One region of the Streptomyces sp. NPDC051567 genome, then DNA from elsewhere that is predicted to be linked to it. Evidence: riboswitches for the same ligand, from Rfam matches in the RefSeq annotation. Region 1 holds a riboswitch; each other region holds the start of a gene.
The links. A riboswitch is a leader RNA that binds a small molecule or an ion and turns the genes downstream of it on or off. The one in region 1 is predicted to bind cobalamin.
Positions count from the first base shown of each region.

Region 2: linked by a shared signal. The riboswitch ahead of ACIA5F_RS14555 (prenyltransferase/squalene oxidase repeat-containing protein) and the one ahead of ACIA5F_RS24065 (DUF4430 domain-containing protein) in region 1 are both predicted to bind cobalamin.
Region 3: linked by a shared signal. The riboswitch ahead of ACIA5F_RS16885 (energy-coupling factor ABC transporter permease) and the one ahead of ACIA5F_RS24065 (DUF4430 domain-containing protein) in region 1 are both predicted to bind cobalamin.

Region 1 covers NZ_JBITDK010000025.1:53,585-59,822, forward strand. Annotated here, with positions in the region: gene tsaD (tRNA (adenosine(37)-N6)-threonylcarbamoyltransferase complex transferase subunit TsaD) at 1-192, shown strand, start outside; gene ACIA5F_RS24060 (ATP-binding cassette domain-containing protein) at 181-1,713, opposite strand; gene ACIA5F_RS24065 (DUF4430 domain-containing protein) at 1,824-2,312, opposite strand; cobalamin riboswitch at 2,354-2,489, opposite strand; gene ACIA5F_RS24070 (4'-phosphopantetheinyl transferase family protein) at 2,576-3,286, opposite strand; gene ACIA5F_RS24075 (MFS transporter) at 3,296-4,684, opposite strand; gene ACIA5F_RS24080 (hypothetical protein) at 4,766-5,251, opposite strand; gene ACIA5F_RS24085 (glutamate synthase-related protein) at 5,248-6,238, opposite strand, start outside.
Region 2 covers NZ_JBITDK010000010.1:185,551-191,788, reverse strand. Annotated here, with positions in the region: gene ACIA5F_RS14570 (DUF4331 domain-containing protein) at 1-596, opposite strand, end outside; gene ACIA5F_RS14565 (chaplin) at 1,165-1,404, opposite strand; gene ACIA5F_RS14560 (hypothetical protein) at 1,701-3,116, opposite strand; cobalamin riboswitch at 3,229-3,307, opposite strand; cobalamin riboswitch at 3,414-3,551, shown strand; gene ACIA5F_RS14555 (prenyltransferase/squalene oxidase repeat-containing protein) at 3,673-6,238, shown strand, end outside.
Region 3 covers NZ_JBITDK010000013.1:90,696-96,933, forward strand. Annotated here, with positions in the region: gene glyA (serine hydroxymethyltransferase) at 1-334, shown strand, start outside; gene ACIA5F_RS16880 (L-serine ammonia-lyase) at 874-2,256, shown strand; cobalamin riboswitch at 2,478-2,673, shown strand; gene ACIA5F_RS16885 (energy-coupling factor ABC transporter permease) at 2,703-3,410, shown strand; gene ACIA5F_RS16890 (energy-coupling factor ABC transporter substrate-binding protein) at 3,485-3,931, shown strand; gene cbiQ (cobalt ECF transporter T component CbiQ) at 3,935-4,684, shown strand; gene ACIA5F_RS16900 (ATP-binding cassette domain-containing protein) at 4,681-5,520, shown strand; gene ACIA5F_RS16905 (PadR family transcriptional regulator) at 5,599-6,183, shown strand.

The sequences.
Region 1 (6,238 bases):
ATGACGCTGTGCACCGACAACGGGGCGATGATCGCCGCCATCGGGGACCTGCTGGTGCGCGCGGGCGCCGAACCGGCGCCGCTGGAGATGACGATCGACCCGTCCGCGCCGCTGGAGTACGCCTCGCTCACCCCGGTGGCCCCGCCGTCGCCGCCCCCGCCCCTTCCCGTTCCGGCCGCCTCACGGTCCTAGCAGCGCCGCCGCCTGGCCCGCCGTGAGGCAGGGCAGGGGGGCGAGGACGCGGGCGACCTGCGGGGCGAAATCGGCCGAGGAGGCCAGGACGTCGGCGGCCGGGCCGTCCGTGACGATCAGGCCGTCCGACAGCACGGCCACCCGGTCCGCCGCCCGCGCCGCGAACTCCGCGTCGTGCGTGGAGACGGCCACCGTCCGGCCCGTGGCCGCCAACTCGCCGATCAGGCAGGCGAGTTCGGCCTTGGCCCGGTAGTCCAGGCCGCGCGTCGGCTCGTCCAGCAGCAGCATGCCGGGGGCCTCGGTCAGCCGGACCGCCAGGGCCAGCGAGAGCCGCTGGCCCTCCGACAGCTCCAGTGGACAGGCGCGGTCCGCGATCCCGGGCGCCAGCCGGTCCAGGATCTCCCGGGCCGGGCGGGCCCCCGCGTCCGCCGTCCGGTCGGCCCGGGACAGCTCCTGCCCCACCGAGCCCAGGTACGGGCGGCCCGCCTGCCCCCGCGGGCCCGTACCCGCCAGCCCCCGCAGCAGCGAGGACTTCCCGCAGCCGCTGCGGCCCATCAGCACGGTGACCTCGCCCGCGCGCGGGACCAGGACACCGGTGGTGGTGCCGCCGGTGCTGATACCGGCACCGCCATCGGTCCCGGCAGCGGTCCCGCCATCGGTCGTGGCCGTGCCCGCCGGTGGTGTCCGCCGCGCGGGCGGGGCCGTCCGTCCGGCCAGCCGGGCGCGCAGCGGCGCGGCCGCCCGCCGCGCCTCGCCCACCGACAGGGGCAACGGCTCCCAGCCCACCAGCCGGCCCAGCTCCACCACGGGCGGCGCCACCACCGAGGTGCGCAGCACCTCGGCCGGCCGCCCCGACACCACCGAGCCGTCCCCGGGCAGGTGCAGCATCCGGTCCGCGTACTGCGCCACCCGCTCCAGCCGGTGCTCCGCCAGGAGCACGCTCACCCCGGTGTCGCGGGCCAGCCGGGCCACGGCCGCCATGACCTCCTCGGCCGCCACCGGGTCCAGCGCGGAGGTCGGCTCGTCGAGCACCAGGACCCGGGGGCGCGCGGCCAGCGCCGCGCCGATCGCCACCCGCTGCTGCTCACCGTCGGAGAGCCCGCACAGCGTCCGGTGGCGCAGCCCGGCCAGGCCCAGCAGCTCCAGGACCTCCCCGGCCGCCCTGCCCGCCGGTGCCGGGTCCGCCGCCGACTGCCCCGCCGCGTAGTCCAGTTCGTCCCCGACGGTGTCGGTGACGAAACCGTCGGCCGGGTCCTGGCCCACCACGCCCACCAGCGCGGCCAGTTCCCGCGCCCCGCGCCCCGCGGTGTCCTTGCCGCAGACCGTGACCCGGCCGAACAGCGTGCCGCCGGTGTAGTGCGGGACCAGCCCGTCGACCACGCCCAGCAGGGTCGACTTCCCGGCCCCCGTCACCCCGGACACCAGACAGAACTCCCCCTCCCCGATGGTCAGGTCCACGTTCCGCAGGACCGTCCGGGCGGTGTCGCCGTACCGGACGCTGACGTCGTCGAGTCTGATCAAGGAGAGTCCTCGGTGGGCAGCGGGAAGGGGCCGGCGGACCATGCCCCGCCGCCCCGGGAGCGGCGGGGCGAGGGAGCGGTGGAGTGGGATGGTAGCCGACACCGCCGTACTTAGAACGTCGTCCAGGTGAAGGAGATCTGATCGCCCGTCTTTATCTTGAACTGGCAGCCGCCGACCGGGATCGAGACGCCGTTCACGGAGATGTTCCAGTAGGCGGAGGCGCCGCCGGAGACGTTCTTGACCGTGTCCACGGAGAAGTCGTCGAAGGACGGGTACCAGGTGCCGTCCCAGGTGAAGTGGCGCTGACGGGCCGCGTCGTCGAGGGCGGCCGTCGGGGTGGCGACCGGGGACGGGTACCGGCCGCCGTTGGTGCCGTCGCAGGCGTGGGTGCCACCGGAGGCGGTGGTCACCTCGTGGCCCTTGGTGATCACCAGGCCCTGGAACAGCCTGCCCTCCGGGCCCTGGACGTCGAGCTGCACCAGGACCGGGCTGTTGGTGCGGGGCGCCGTGGTGCGGGCGACGGCCGGGGAGGCGGCGGTCAGGGCCAGGCCGAGGGCGGCGGCGGTGACGGCGGTACGGCGGACGAGCGTGCTGCGCATGGGAAGGGTGCCTTTCTTCGCGCTGTAGTCCGTGACAGGGAAGTGCTGCGGCGTGGCACGTCGGGTGTTCCGGCTCGCGGCCCGCCCGAGGGACGGCCGCACACGGTTGCAGGTCAGCGCCGGATTCCCATCGGCTTCCCCCGGTCGTGCACGCATGAAGTTGTCTGTGAAGTTGTCTGTGCGCGGTCATCATAGGGGCCGGATGCGCGCGGCCCGCCCGCGCGACCGGGGCCGGACCTTCGCGCCCCGGCCCCGTACGGGCGTCACCCGTCCCGGAGCGCCACCGCCGCGCGGTGTCCCTCCGGAACCCGTACGTCCGTCAGCGACCACCCCGGCAGCCGGGCCGGGACCGGGCCCGAACCCACGTACTCGGCCGCCGGGTTCTCCGAGAGTCCGATGCCCAGCCCCTTCAGGTAGGCCTCCTTGCGGGTCCACACCCGGGTGAAGGCGGGTGAGCGCTCCCCGGCGGGCAGCAGCGCCAGTTCGGCCGCCTCCCTCGGGTGCAGCACATCGGCCGTCTCCGCGATGGTGTGCGGCGCCACCAGCTCCTCCACGTCCACGCCGACCGGGGCCGTCGCGAAGGCCAGCAGGCTGATCCCGGTGCAGTGCGAGAGCGAGAAGTGCAGGGCGCCGCCGGGGAGTACGGGCCGTCCGTGCGGCTCGTCGCAGTGCGCGCAGGGCGCCCGTTCCACGGTCACCTCGCGCGGGGCCATGCCCAGGTACGCCCCGAGCAGCCGGCGCAGCGCCACGTGCGCGCAGACGTACGCGTCCCGGTCGGCCGCCCGGACGAACTCGGCCGCGCGGGCGAGTTCCTGGGCGTCCAGGGTGCCGGGGGCGTGCCGGGCCGCGTGGACCCGGTAGCCGGTGGTGTCCACGAGCCACAGCTGCGGGCCCGCGGCCACCACCGCGGCCTCGGCCGGACCGGGGTCCGACAGCCGCTCCGGTACCAGCAACCGCTGGGTGGCGAGTGTCATCGGTGCTCCTCACACGGCCGCGGGGACGGGGCGTTCCACCGGCTCGGACTCCTCGGAGGCGGCCTCCTTCGCCTCTTCGGTCTCCTTCGTCTCCTCCGTCCGCTCCGTCCTCTCGGTCTCCTCCGTCTCCTCTTCTTCGGCCTTCACGGGCTGGCGCAGGGCCATCACTGCGGCCAGCGGTGAGACGAAGGCGATGGCGCCGCAGAGCAGCCAGGTGGTCTGCACCCCGAAGGCCAGCGAGAGGGAGCTGAAGACGGCGATGGAGAGGGGGGCGGTGCCGATGCCGGCGAGGGAGAGGGTGGACATCGCGGCGCCCATCCGCGCCTCGGGGGCCGACTGCTGGTACAGGGTGACGATGGCCGGACCGTTGAGCCCGGACAGCAGGCCCACCCCGGCGGCGACGGCGGTCAGCGAGACCACGGACGGCATCAGGGCCATCACCAGGATGCCCGCGGCGAGACCGGCCCCGGTCACGACCAGCCGGACGAACATGGGGATGCGGTGGGCGAAGGCCGCGCCGACGGCGCTGGAACCGAGGGCGCCGACGCTGAACGCGGCCAGCACCACACCGACGGCGCCGACGCCCCAGCCGCGCTGGGAGACCAGCAGCGGCAGCGCCACCTCGGCGGGCCAGCTGAACGCCATGTCCAGGGAGAGGGCGGCGATGAACATCCAGCGCAGCCGCGGGTGACGGGCCAGCAGCCGGAAACCGTCGCCGGAGCGCTTGACGAGGGAGACCCCGGGCTCGCGCCGCGGCCGGACGAAGCCGTGCGTGACGTGGAGCAGGCAGCCGAACCAGATCGCGCCGGTGACCGCGCCGATCACCATGGCCAGCCACAGCTCCCCGACGGTGATCAGGAAGGCTCCGGCCGGGGCGCCGAGGATGGGGGCGACGCGGAGCACCATGGCGTAGAGGGAGTTGGCGCGGGCCAGCTGGTCGCCCCGGGCGAACATCGGGAGCAGCACCCCGGAGGCCGGTCCGGCCAGCCCGAGCAGGACCCCCTCGATCAGCGCGATCACCACCAGGGGCCACAGCTGCTGGGTGGTGGAGGTGACCACGGCCCCGGTGGCGAGCAGCACGACCCGGGCGCTGGTGGTGCGCAGCAGGACGAAGCGCGGGCCCAGGGTGTCGGCCACCGCCCCGCCGAAGATGAGCATCAGGGCCCGGGGCACGGTGGCGGCGAGCATCAGCAGGGTCACGGCCCCGGTGCCGCCGAGTTCGACGGCGGTCCAGTTCATGGCGATGAGCAGGGCGAAGCTGCCGAACTGGACGGCGGCCTGGCCGCCGACGAGGGAGCCGACGCGGCCCCACGGGACCGGCGCGGGCGCCGACGCCGGTTCGGGGGCGGTGGCGGGCGCGGGTGAGGGCGCGAGTGAGGGCTGTTGGGAGGTGTCCATGGTGCACCTGTTCTCTGCGAGGCAGGACGGGGTGGCGGGTGGTGGGGAGGCGGGTGTCAGGTGGTGGGTGCTGCCGGGATGTCAGGGGCGGCGGGGGTGATGGGGGCGGGGGTGGTGGTGCGGCCGGGGGCCGTGGGGGAGGGCCGCGCCGGGACCGCCCGCGAGCGCGGCGGCCACGGCCCGCCGGGCGGCGCGCGTCAGAGCGCGGGCCGGGGGAGCGGCGCCGTACGTCCGCAGCACCAGGTGCCCGCCGAGGTGGCCGAGTCCGGCCTGGGCCAGCGCCCGTGCCGCGGCGGCCCCGGCCGCGGCGCCGCGACCCGGGACGGCCCCGGCGGCCGGAGCCGTCACGGTGACCCCGGGGAGTTCGGAGAGCCGGAACCGGGCCCGGACCAGGCCGGGCCGCCGCCCCGGCCCTGCGGCGTGCCGGCCGGGAGCCCCGGGAGCGGGACGGCGGGCGCCGGGCCGCAGGGCGCGGCGGTGTCCGGCCGCCCCGCCGGCCCCGCCGGACACACCAGCCCTGTCAGCCCCGCCGGACACATCAGCCTCGTCGGCCGGGGGGCCCGTCATGACCGGTCCCCGACCGGGACCGCCGGGGAGGCGGCCGGCGCGTCCGGGGACCACACGTCCTGCGGGGACAGGTCGGCGGCCCGGTACTGGCCCACCGCGCTGACCAGCAGCCGGGTCTCCAGCGCCAGGGCCTCCACCAGCCGCACCAGCCCCTCCCGAGGGTCCTCGTCGACCGCGAGCAGGGCCGCCCGGCCCAGACCCACCGCCGTCGCACCCAGCGCCAGGACCCGTACGGCCCGTCCGCCCTCCCAGATCCGGCCCGTGGCGAGCAGGTCCCCGCCCGGGGTGCCGATCCGGCGCAGGCACTCCCCGAGCGGGAGCCCCACCTCCTCCAGGAAGACCCGGGGCGCCCAGCCGGTGCCGCCCTCCGCGCCGTCCACCGTGACCGCGTCCGCGCCCGCCGCCCAGGCCGTGGCGGCGGCCCGCGCGATGTCCCGGCCCGGGTGGAACTTCACCCAGGTCCGCGCCAGCGGGAAGTTGTTCCGCATGAACCGCAGCTGCTGGCGGACGATCTCCTCGGTGAAGGTCCCGGGCGTCGCGCTCCGCAGCCGCCGCCCCGGGTCGCCCAGCAGGTCCCGCACGCTGAACTGCCCGGCCAGCCGGTCGGCTTCGCAGGCGTCCACCACCGTCATGCCGCCGAGTCCGGGCTTGGCGCCCTGGCCCGCCTTCAGTTCGAAGCCGAGCCGTCCGGAGTCCCGTAGCGGCCGGGTGCCCGGGTCGCTGTAGAGGAGGTTCCACACCTCCGAGTCGGCGTCCTCCGTGGACTGCTGCACCACCACCCCGCCGACGCCGTCCGTGACGGTCTCCGCGTACGCCGCCACGCGCGCCAGCAGCGCCGAGCGGGTGCCGTCGTCGCCGCCGCGCCGGTAGCCGTGGACCGGCACCATGTTCTCGCCGATCACCATCGGGATGCCGAGCCGCGCCGCCTGCCGGGCCGCGGCCACCCCGAGGTCCCCGTTGCCCGCCCGGGTGGAGCCGAACGCCGAG
Region 2 (6,238 bases), on a different contig from region 1:
CCGCCGGGGAGGGTGCGGACGGCCTGGGCGCGCAGGGAACCGTAGTCGGGCATGGAGGCGTTGCCGACGCGGGAGGGGGCGGCGGGCACTCCGGAGAGCAGGACCTTGCTCTCGGCGCCGTGGGAGACCACCAGGTCGTAGACCTGGCGGAAGTTCAGGTCCGGGTCGGTCAGGGAGGTGACCGGTCCGGTGTTGTAGAGGAACTGGCCGGCCGCGTCACGGACCTTGTTGGTGAAGCGCCAGGTGTAGGTGGTGTCCGAGACCCCGTCACCGTTGTTGTCGATCTTGATGTTGTAGCGGAGGTCCTCGCCGAAGGCGTAGAAGTTGGGGCCGCCGTTCGGTTCCTCGAACGGAATCCAGTTCGCGAGGAGGGTGACCGTGTCGGGGCGGTCGGGACTGGTGAACGCGTAGACGTCCGTGTTGTCCGCGCGGGGGTCACCGGCGATGAGCGGTGCCTCGCGGTGGCTGGAGGCCGCGCTGATGCCCGGTGCGAGGGTCAGCAGGCCCATGCCGGTCGCCAGGGCGCCGGCGCCGAGCACCAGGAGGGAGTGGTCGAGGACTCGTCGCGAACGGGGCCCGGCCGGGGTTGCCTTCACAGGGTTCCTTCCAACGGTGGTCTCCCCTGTGCGGCCCGGGGGCGGCGCGGAGGGAAGACGGGTGTGGGGGGGTGGAAGAACGGTCGGCACCGCGGCGAGCGGACTCGCACTGTCCCCTCCGGCAGGCAAGGCAACGGGACTGCCGGGCCGGGACACACCACCACGCATCGCTGCGCAGCGGCAGACAAGCACGTCGGGTGGTGTCCCGGTGGCCACCTCACGGGGCGGTGGTGCCCCGTTCGTGGCGACCGCTCCCCCGAACCCGCTGGTGACGGCGGTGGAGGGGCCAAGATCGCGGCGCCGGATCTTCTCGCGACACGAGGGCGGTCCACTGGGCCGAAAGGGTCCGGGGCCCGTTGTTGCAAGACATGTGCAACAACGGTCGGGAGAGAAGGAAGGGAGAAGGAGGGGGGAAGGAAAGAGACAAGGAAGGGGTGTACCGCGGGTGGCGGCGCCGAAACCGCCACCCGCGGCCGGGCCCCCGGCGCGGCCGTTACCGGCGCGTGTCGGGGGACCTTCCGGCCCGCGCCGCCCCGTTAACGGCGGCGGGCCGGAGGCGGGGTGGGCGTCAGCTGTTGACGCAGACGTTGCCGAAGGAGGGGTTCAGCAGGCCGATCAGGCCGATCGTGTTCCCGCAGGCGTTGACCGGCACGTGCACCGGGATCTGGACGAGGTTGCCCGACGCCACGCCCGGCGAGTACGCGGCGAGGCCCTGCGCCCCCGCGTCGGCCGAGGCCGCCGGGGCGCCGCCGACGACCGCGGCGGCTGCCGCCAGCGCGAGCGCCGCGCTCCTGAGTACACGGGACATGGGTGCCTCCACAGATGAGTACCGGTCCGCGGGACCGCGGACCGTTTCCGGGGGACCGGCCGGGCCGGTCCCTCACCTGGGTCTTCGTCGCATCCGCCGGGCCGGTTGGGCCGCCGGCCGCCGGTTCGCTCGAACGGATGACGGGCCGGGCCGAACGGCCGGGCCGGGAGAGGCGGCCGGGCCGGGAGAGGCGGCCGGGCCGGGAGAGGCGGCCGGGCCGGGAGAGGCGGCCGGGCCGGGAGGGACGCGGTGGCGGGTGTCCCTCCCGGCCGGTGTACGTCCCTCCCGGCCAGGGGTCAGACGCCCCGGCGCAGGGCGATGGTGTCACCCACGGCGACGGCCGTGGAGCGGTCCGCGCCCGCGAAGGCGGAGCCGTCGATGCTGACCTTCCAGGTCGAAGCACCGCTGTTGGCCTTGCCGTTGACGGCGGTGACGGCGCCGGAGCCGCCCGAGGACGGCGTCACCCCGGTGACGCAGCCGGACGGCGTCGCGGCCGTGGTGGCGGCGGTGAGGACCTCGCCGAGCGTGGTCGTGGCGCCGGTCGGGGTGACGGTGACCGAGCAGACCTTGAGGCCGCCGGCCCCGTCGTCCACGGTCAGGGCCAGCTTGGACGCCGTACCGGGGGTGAACGCGCTCTCGGCCGCCCACCGTGCGGCACCGGCCGTCACCGGGACCGGGGGCGCCGAGGTGAAACCGCCGCCCGTGACGGCGCGCAGGCCGTCGATGGAGGCGTAGGCGGAGGGCGAGGTGTCGCTCGGCAGGTACTTGAAGCCGCCGCCCGGCTTGAACTGCTGGGCGATCAGGAAGTCGACCGGGGTCCTGCCCATGGAGGTGAGGAAGTCGCCGGTCTGCGGGTTGATGCCACAGGCGTTGAGGCCGGAGACGGCCCAGCCGTTGGAGTTCGTGTTCGCGCCGAACATCCCGTTGAGGGCGCCGGTGCCGGCCACCAGCTTGCTCTTGAGGAACGCCTTGGCCTGAACGATGTCCGCGTCGGTGGCGGGCACGCCCGAGACGCACAGGGCCGCCATCGAGGCGCCCGTCATGTCGATGTCGCTCGCCGAGGCCAGCGCGGCCGGGTTGCCCTCGGCCTTGCTGAAGTTCCAGCCGCCGTCGTTGTGCTGGTTGGCGCGGATGCGGGTGGTCATCGAGTCGAGCAGGGCCTGCGGCACGCGCTGCCCGCCGGTCTGCGTCCGGGCCCCGCCCAGGGAGAGGGCCGCGAAGACCGTGCCGTTGTAGTTCCCGGACGGGCCGAAGTACCCCGCCTCGGCGTTCTGCCAGTAGCCGTAGACGTCGGCGACGAGGTTGCGGGAGGCGGAGACGCGGGCCGGGTCGATCCCGGCGGCGTACGCGTTGAGCGCACCGCGCTCGTAGTCGGTGACGACCGGGGTGGCGGAGGGCCAGCCCGCGCCGGACAGCAGGTTCCGGTAGACGGTGCGCGCGTTCTTGGTCGCGTCGCCGCCGGGCGTGACGTCCACCGCGGCGGTGCCCGCGGCGGCGAAGACGCTGAAGGCCCACTCGTTGGAGAGACCGGAGCCCGCGTACGAACCGTCGGCGGCCTGGAGGGACTTGAGGTAGGAGACGCCGTTGGTCTTCGAGGTCGCGATCTGCGCGGGCGAGGAGGTGGCCGCGGCGGGCGGCACGGTGAGCGCGAAAGCGCCGAGGACGGCGGGTATCGCCAGTGCGGCGCGACGGGCGGTACGGGGACGGGACATGGCCTGCTCCTGAGCTGAGGGACGGCCGGACACACCCCGCCGCAGCCGCGGCTCCGGAGGCGGTGGCCGCCGTCCGAACGCGTGGTACGGCTTCCTTCGATCACTGCCGCCTGGGCATTCGGGCTCGGTGAACGGCCCCCTGCCGTTCCCACACCGCTGCGCGTCAGCCCCGGATTCGCACCGGGTTCCCCCACGTGGCAGCCCCGGACGCTACCGGAGGGATCATGGGCGCGCCAGCCTGCCCGCAGGCCCCGGGCCCGTGGCGGCGGGTGGGGTTCCGGCCACCTTGACGCTGTCTTCGGCCGCGTGTTTCACTCCGTCTGATAAGCACTCAACTCCAGGGGAAGCCGGTCTGAATCCGGCGCTGACCCGCAACCGTGTGCCCGTACAGAGTGCGGGCGAGCCGGAATGCCTGGAGTCAGGTCATGCAGCTCATACAGCGAGAGAACGCCGTCGCGGACTACGGCGTGGTCCGACCGGCTCCCCCACGGCATCCGCCGTGCGCGGGGGCCCGATGTGCCACGCTCTGCCCGCCCGGACGACACGAGGGGCCGTGGTGGGTACCGCAGAGCAGACAGTCCGGCGCAGGGGCGGGCGGCGATGGCCGTGCCTCGTAGCGGCGGTACTCCTCACCTTCGGCACGGGCGTTGCCTTCGTCACAGTGACACCGGCCGCCGCCGACCCCCTCGACCCGTGCACGGCGACGCGGGGCGCGGTCGTCGCCGTCGACTTCGGCCCCTTCGGCGGCAAGGTCGAGCGGGGCTGCGACCCGACGCCGACCACCGGCTACGAACTGCTCCACGAGGCCGGGTTCCGCACCACGGGCACCGAGCACGACGGCCCCGCCTTCATCTGCCGCATCGGCTACGGCCCCTTCGCCGCCGGGACGCGGTACCCGACCCCCGACGAGGAGGACTGCGTCCTCACCCCGCAGGCCACGGCCTACTGGTCGTACTGGGTGGCCTCCCCGGGCCAGGCCGACTGGAGCTACAGCCGGTACGGCGCCATGGACCGCGTGCCGAAGGACGGCGACGTCGACGCCTGGGTGTTCGGCGGCACCGATGTGGGCGGGTCGACGGGCAGGCCCTCCTTCACCCCCGACCAGGTGCGCGCGGGCGGCGACGCCCCCGGGCCGGACCCCACGACCAGCCCCACCCCCGGGCCGCCCGTCCCGGGCCGCGAGATCGACGTCCCCGCCGCCGCCCGGTGGCTGACGGGACGGCTCACCGACGGCGAACGCGTCGTCGACGAGGGCGCGGACGCCCCCCACCACTTCCTCACCACCGAGGCCGCCTACGCGCTGGCCGCGGCGGAGGGCGGGAGCCCGGCCCTCGACCGGATCACCGCCTTCCTGGCGGCGGAGACCGACGCGTACGCCTACCCGGCCGGCCCGGACCGGGCACCCGACGCGAACGCCGCCGGCCGCCTCGCGCTGCTCGCCGAGGTCACCGGGGGCGACCCGCGCGCCTTCGGCGGACGCGACCTGATCGGCGACCTGGTGAAGAACGTCTGTCCCGCCGGCCCGGAGAGCGGGTCCACGCCCGGCTGCACCGGCAAGGGCGACTTCCTGGACGCGGGCCACGCGGACGGCCAGGCGCTGGCCCTGCTGGCCGTCCTGCGCGCGGGCGTCACCCCGCCGGCCGAGGCCGTGACCCGGCTGACCCAGCTCCAGTGCGCGGACGGCGGCATCACCTCCCTCCTGATCCGGCCGGGCGAGAACTGTGACCCGGACCCGGCGACCACCGCGCTCGTCTCCCTCGTGCTGCGGCACGCGGGCGGGCAGGACGCGACGGTGTCGAAGGCCCGGAGCTACCTCACGCTGGCCCAGCGCCCCGACGGCGGTTTCCCCGGCTACACGGACGCCACCACGGGCTCCGTCATCGCCACCGCCTACGCGGCCCAGGCCCTGCGGGCCCTCGGCGACACCGTCCGGGCCGACGCGGCCGTCTCCTGGCTCTCCGGGCAGCAGCTCACGGACGGCGGCTTCGGCTTCGAGGAGGGGCTCCCGGACCCGGCCTTCTACCCCACGACCACGGCCGTCCTCGCGGGCCGGGACACCAGCCTGGTCACCCTGACCACGAAGACCCCCGAACCGACCCGGCCGCCCACGACGCCTCCGACGACTCCGCCCACCGACCCGCCGACCACACCCCCGACCGGCCCGCCCACGACGCCTCCCACCACTGCGCCGACCGTCCCGGCCGGTGAGCGTCCCGATCTCGGGCGGGGTGTCACCTACCTCACCGGCCCGGTCCTCAAGCAGGGCCGGTACTACGAGTCCAGCCCGGGTTTCGCCGACTTCGGTCTCACGATCGACGGCGCCTACGCGCTGGCCGCGACCGGCCGCGACGACAACAGGCTGCGCGCCGTCGTGGACTTCCTCGACAAGGGCGGCAAGGACGGCACGGGCCGCGGGGTCCACGACTGGACCGGTGTCGGCCGCAGGACCGCGGGCGGCGGGTCGATCGGCAAGACCGCCCTGCTGGCCCAGACCGTCGGCCGCGACCCGCGCGCCTTCGGCGGCCAGGACCTGATCGCCGCCCTGGACAAGGGCATCTGCACGGCGCCCAGCGAGAAGCCGGACCGCAGGTGCGCGGCGCCGGGCAACTACTCCTACACGCCCTCGGTGTTCGGGCAGGCGCTGGGCGTCACGGCGCAGTTGCGGGCGGGCGAGAGGCGGGCCGCCACCGCACCGGTCGCGTACCTGGCCGGTCTCCAGCAGTCCACGGGAGCCTGGCCGAGCCAGATCCCGTCCACGGGCGACTCCGACGTGGACTCCACCGCGATCGCCGCCATGGCCCTCGACCTGGTCCCCGACGCGAAGGCGCAGGGCGCCGTGGACACCGCGCTCGCCTGGATCGCCTCCCGGCAGCTCGCGAACGGCGGCTTCCCCGGCGCCGCGGGCGACTCGGTGAACTCCGCGGCCCTGGCCGTGCAGGCGCTCTCCCTGGACGTGCCGAAGTACGGTGCGCGGATCGCCGGGGCGCTGGGGTTCCTGGCCTCGCAGCAGAACCCGGACGGCGGCTTCAACATCGCGGCGGCGGGCCAGCGCGGCTCCGACGTGCGGGCCTCCACCCAGGCCGTCGGCGGCGCCACCGGAATCTCCTTCGGGGTGCTCCACC
Region 3 (6,238 bases), on a different contig from region 1:
CGTCTCCGTCCTCTCCGGCGGCACGGACGTGCACCTGGTCCTGGTCGACCTGCGCGACTCCGAGCTGGACGGCCAGCAGGCCGAGGACCGCCTCCACGGGATCGGCATCACGGTCAACCGGAACGCGATCCCGAACGACCCGCGCCCCCCGATGGTCACCTCGGGCCTGCGGATCGGCACGCCGGCGCTGGCCACCCGCGGCTTCGGCGCCGAGGACTTCACCGAGGTCGCGGAGATCATCGCGTCCGCGCTGAAGCCCGCCTTCGACGCCGCCGACCTGACGGCGCGCGTCTCGGCCCTCGCCGCGAAGTTCCCGCTGTACCCGACGCTCTGACCGTAGCGCCGCTCCCGGGCCGGGCCGTTCCCGGTCCGGCCCGGGAGCGGCGGCCGGAGGGCCCGGTCCTGTCCGCGAGGAGGGACCGGGCCCTTCGCGTGACCGGGGCTTCCCGCGGCCGGGGCCGCAGGGTGCCCCGGGGCCCGTCGGCGGACGACCGCCGTCCGACGTCCGACGTCCGATGTCCGCCGTCCTCCCGGCCGGAACGGGTCCGGCCAGGCCAGGGTCCGGCTGCCGTACGGCAGCCCGTACGGCAGCCCGTACGGCAGCCGTCAGGACCCGGCCGGACCTGGCCGGACCTGGCCGAGCCGGTCCGGTCGCCGGTACCGGGCGGCCCCGCGCCGCCATAGAAGCCCCAGGAACCCCAGGGGCCTCGTCCGCCCGCCCCTCCTCCGGGGCCACAGCCCCGCTCCGGCGCCGTCCCGTACGGGCTCGCGCCCGGCTCCTTCCTCACGGGTTAGTCTCGCCTGTCGGACAAAAACCGAACAATCGACCTATCCTGCCCCGTCCACCCCACGAGCAGACAAGGGAGTCCGCCAGTGGCCATCTCCGTCTTCGACCTCTTCTCCATCGGCATCGGCCCGTCCTCCTCCCACACGGTCGGTCCGATGCGCGCGGCACGGATGTTCGTGACCCGGCTGAAGAAGGACGGCGTCCTCGCACAGACCGCGTCCGTACGGGCCGAACTCTTCGGCTCGCTCGGCGCGACCGGCCACGGCCACGGCACCCCCAAGGCGGTGCTGCTGGGCCTGGAGGGCCACTCCCCGCGCACGGTCGACGTGGAGACCGCCGACGCCGAGGTCGAGCGCATCCGCCGGACGGGCCGGCTGCGGCTGCTGGGCACCGAGATAGGCGAGGGCCACGAGATCGCCTTCGACGAGCCGAACCAGCTGATCCTGCACCGCCGCCGCTCCCTGCCGTACCACGCCAACGGCATGACCCTCTTCGCCTACGACACGGCGGGCACCCCGCTGCTGGAGAAGACGTACTACTCGGTCGGCGGCGGCTTCGTCGTGGACGAGGACGCGGTCGGCGAGGACCGGATCAAGCTCGACGACACCGTGCTGAAGTACCCCTTCCGCTCCGGTGACGAGATGCTCCGCCTGGCGAACGAGACCGGCCTGTCGATCTCCTCCCTGATGCTGGAGAACGAGAAGACCTGGCGCACCGAGGACGAGATCCGCGAGGGCCTGCTGGAGATCTGGCGCGTCATGCAGTCCTGCGTCGCGCGCGGCATGTCCCGCGAGGGCATCCTCCCGGGCGGTCTGCGGGTCAAGCGCCGGGCCGCCTCCACGGCGCGCCAGCTGCGCGCCGAGGGCGACCCGCTGCTGCACCGCAGCGAGTGGGCGACGATCTACGCGATGGCGGTCAACGAGGAGAACGCGGCGGGCGGCCGGGTCGTGACCGCCCCCACCAACGGCGCGGCGGGCGTCCTGCCGGCCGTCCTGCACTACTACATGAACTTCGTGCCGGGCGCCGACGAGGACGGCGTGGTCCGCTTCCTCCTGGCGGCGGGCGCGATCGGCATGCTCTTCAAGGAGAACGCCTCGATCTCGGGCGCCGAGGTCGGCTGCCAGGGCGAGGTGGGCTCCGCCTGCTCCATGGCGGCGGGCGCCCTCGCCGAGGTCATGGGCGGCACCCCGGAGCAGGTCGAGAACGCGGCCGAGATCGGCATGGAGCACAACCTGGGCCTGACCTGCGACCCGGTCGGCGGCCTGGTCCAGATCCCGTGCATCGAGCGCAACGGCATGGCGGCGGTCAAGGCCGTCACGGCGGCCAGGATGGCGCTGCGCGGCGACGGCAGCCACAAGGTCTCCCTCGACAAGGTCATCAAGACCATGAAGGAGACGGGCGCGGACATGAAGGTCAAGTACAAGGAGACGGCCCGCGGCGGCCTCGCGGTCAACGTCATCGAGTGCTGACGTAGACACGGCCCCGCCCGCGTCGGCGGAGGCGGGGACGGACACGAGGCCCGGCGGGCCGCTTCGCGGGAAGCGGTCCGGCGGGCCTCGTACTGTCCGCCCCGGCGGCGCTCCGGGTCCGAAGGGGCGCTCCGGGTCCGAGGGGGGGGCTCCCGTGGCCGTCGGCGGGAACGGACCGCAGGTGGGCTGCCCGGACGGGTTGTGGGGCGTCGGCGGCGGGACTAAGGTCAGCGGGCCTTGGTGTTCGGGAAACCGGTGGGAAACCGGTGCGGCCCTCGCCACTGTGATCGGGAAGTCCGGCTCCACTCCTGCGGGAAGCCACTGGGACCACGCGGGGAACCGCACGGGCCCGGGAAGGCGGAGCCAGGGCATCAGTACCCGTGAGCCAGGAGACCGGCCAGGGCGCGTCGTCCATCCACGAGGTGCTGGAGAGGTCTCCCCCACTCATGCATATAGCCGAGGGGTTCCTACCCCCTTTGCACGCGGTCGCCTGGGGCGCCGCGTCCGCTCCCTTCGTCGTCCACGGGGTCCGCGCCCTCACCCGCGAGGTGAAGGAGCATCCCGAGAGCACGCTGCTGCTCGGGGCGTCCGGAGCGTTCACTTTCGTCCTGTCCGCCCTGAAGATCCCTTCGGTGACGGGCAGTTGCTCGCACCCCACCGGCACCGGGCTCGGCGCCATCCTCTTCCGTCCGCCGATCATGGCGGTGCTCGGCACGATCACCCTGCTCTTCCAGGCGCTGCTGCTGGCCCACGGCGGGCTGACCACGCTGGGCGCCAACGTCTTCTCGATGGCGATCGCCGGGCCCTGGGCGGGGTACGGGGTCTACCGGCTGCTGCGCAGGGCCGGGGCGCCGCTGATGGTGACCGTCTTCTTCGGCGCCTTCTTCGCCGACCTGGTCACCTACTGCGTCACCAGCGTCCAGCTCGCGGCGGCCTTCCCGGACCCGGGTACCGGCTTCGCGGGCGCGCTCGCGAAGTTCGGCGGGATCTTCGCCGTCACCCAGATCCCGCTCGCGGTCAGCGAGGGGCTGCTGACGGTCCTCGTGATGCGGCTGCTGATGCGGTCGAGCCGCTCGGACCTGGTCCGGCTGGGCGTCGCCCGGCTCACCCGGGGCAAGGCCGCGCCCGGAAACCGGCCGGAGGCGGCGCTGTGACGAGCCGGAGGACGAAGGCAGGGACAGGGCCAGGGACAGGGGCGGGGACGAGGACGAGGACGAGGACGATGGCGATGAGCCGGCACGCGAAGATCAACACTCTGCTGCTGCTCCTGGTGGCGGCGCTGGCCGTGCTCCCCCTCGCGCTGGGGATGGGCGAGGGCAAGGAGGAGCCGTTCGCGGGCGCCGACGCCCAGGCCGAGGCGGCCATCACCGAACTGGACCCGGACTACGAGCCGTGGTTCACCCCGCTGTACGAACCTCCGTCCGGGGAGGTCGAGTCCGCGCTCTTCGCCCTCCAGGCGGCGCTCGGCGCGGGCCTGCTCGCGTACTACTTCGGGGTCCGTACGGGCCGCCGCCAGGGCGCCGCCGCCGCGACGGCCGCCGCCCGGGGGGACCGGCCGGACGGGCCGGAGGCCGCGGACCGGGGCCCCGCACCGGGCCCCGGCCCCGCCCCCGCGCCGTCCCCCGGCCCGGACCCCGGCCCGCCGCCGGGGCCCGTCACCCGGGTGGAGCCGTAGCCGGTGCTGCCCATCGACGTGGCGGCGCACAGCAGCCGCTGGCGCCACCGCCACCCGCTGGAGAAGGCGCTGCTGGGGCTCGGGCTGACGGTCACGGCCGTCTGCCTGCCGCCCTGGCCCGGCGGGCCGCTGGTCGCCGTCGCCACGCTCGCCCTGCTCCTCGGCCCGGCCGAGGTGGCCGGGCGGCAGCTGTGGCGGGCCTTCCGTATCCCGCTCGGCTTCTGTGTCACGGGGGCGGTGCCGCTGCTGTTCGCGGTGGGCGGCCCGTCGGGGCCGGTCTCACCGGCCCCGGACGGTCCGCTCCGCGCGGCGGAGCTGCTGCTGCGCACCTCGTCGGCCTCGCTCGGCCTGCTGCTGTTCGCCTTCACCACCCCCGTCTCGGACGTGCTGCCCCGGCTGGTGCGGGCCGGGGTCCCGGCCCCGGTGGTGGACGTGGCCCTGGTCATGTACCGGATCGGGTTCCTGCTGCTCGACTCCCTCGCCCAGGTCCACCGCGCCCAGGCGGCCCGGCTGGGCCAGAGGGGCCGGGCGGCGGTGTGGCGTTCGCTGGCCGGGCTCGCCGCGACCGCCTTCGTCCGGGCCTTCGACCGCGCGGCGCGGCTCCAGGAGGGCCTGGCCGGGCGCGGCTACGACGGCACGCTGCGGGTGCTCGTCCCCCAGGCGGCGCTGTCCTGGCGGTTCCTGGCCGGGACCGCCGCCCTGCTGATCTCCCTGGTCACCGTGACCCTCGTCCTGAAGGAGCTGTACCTGTGAGGCCGTCGGTGGAGCTGGTGGGGGCGGGGTACGCGTACGAGGACGGGCCCGAGGTCCTCTCCGGCGTGGATTTCGGGATCGCGCCGCAGCGGGCGCTGGTCCTGCTGGGCCGCAACGGCAGTGGCAAGACCACGCTGATGCGGCTGCTGAGCGGGGGGCTGCGGCCGGGCTCCGGGGCGCTGCTGCTCGACGGCGTGCGGGTGACGTACGACCGGGCCGGTCTGACCCGGCTGCGGACGGCGGTGCAGCTCGTCGTGCAGGACCCGGACGACCAGCTCTTCGCGGCCTCGGTGGAGCAGGACGTCTCCTTCGGGCCGATGAACCTGGGGCTGGCGCCCGGGGAGGTCCGGGCCCGGGTCGGTGACGCGCTGGCCGCGCTGGACATCACGGCGCTGCGGGACCGCCCGACCCACCTCCTCTCGTACGGCCAGCGCAAGCGCGCGGCGATCGCGGGCGCGGTGGCGATGGCTCCGCGCGTGCTGATCCTGGACGAGCCGACGGCCGGGCTGGACCCGGACGGGCAGGAGCGGCTGCTGGACGTCCTGGCGGGTCTGCGTGCGCGGGGGACGACGGTGGTGATGGCCACGCACGACGTGGACCTGGCGGTCCGGTGGGCGGACGACGCGGCGGTCCTCACCCCGGCGGGCATCCGGCTGGGCCCGGCCCCGGCCCTGCTGTCGGACCCGGAGCTGCTGGCCTCGGCGGGGCTGCGCCAGGCGTGGTCCCCGGCGGTGACGGCGTTCCTGCGCGCCCGGGGCCTGCTCGCCGCCGACGCCCCGGGCCCGCGCGTGCCCGAGGCGCTGGCCGCCTGGGAGCCGGGGCCGGTCCGGGGCTGACCGGGGCGCGGGGCCGGTCCGGGCGCGGGGCCAGGTCCGGTCCGGCGCTCCGGGCGGTCGCAAACCTAGGATGGCGCCATGTCGCTCCCGCACGCCATCCTCACCGCCCTCCTCGAAAAGCCCTCGTCCGGGCTGGAGCTGACCCGGCGGTTCGACAAGTCGATCGGGTACTTCTGGTCCGCGACGCACCAGCAGATCTACCGCGAGCTGGGCCGGCTGGAGGAGGCCGGGCTGATCCGGGCGCTGCCCGGCCAGGTCCCGGTCCGGGGGCGGCGCAAGGAGTACGAGGTGCTCCCGGAGGGCAGTGCGGAGCTGGCGCGGTGGGTCGCCGGGAGCCAGGACCCGAAGCCGATCCGGGACCCCCTGCTGCTGCGGGTCCGGGCGGCCGGGGTGGTGGGGGCGCAGGGCCTGGCCGGGGAGTTGCGGCGCCATCTGGAGCTGCACCGCGGGCAGTTGGCGATGTACGAGGCGATCGAGGCGAAGGACTTCCCGCCGGGCCGGGACTCCGAGGAGGACCGGCTGCGCCGGCTCGTCCTGCACGGGGGGATCGGTCTGGAGACGTTCTGGCTGCGCTGGCTGGAGGAGGCGCTCGACGAGGTCCCGGAAGTGCTGGAAGTCCCGGCGGCTCCGGAGCGAGGTCCCGCAGCCGGGGTCCCGGAGTGAGGTCCCGGAGCCGGGGTTCCCGGACGTGACAGCGCCCTCCGGCCCGGCAGGGGGC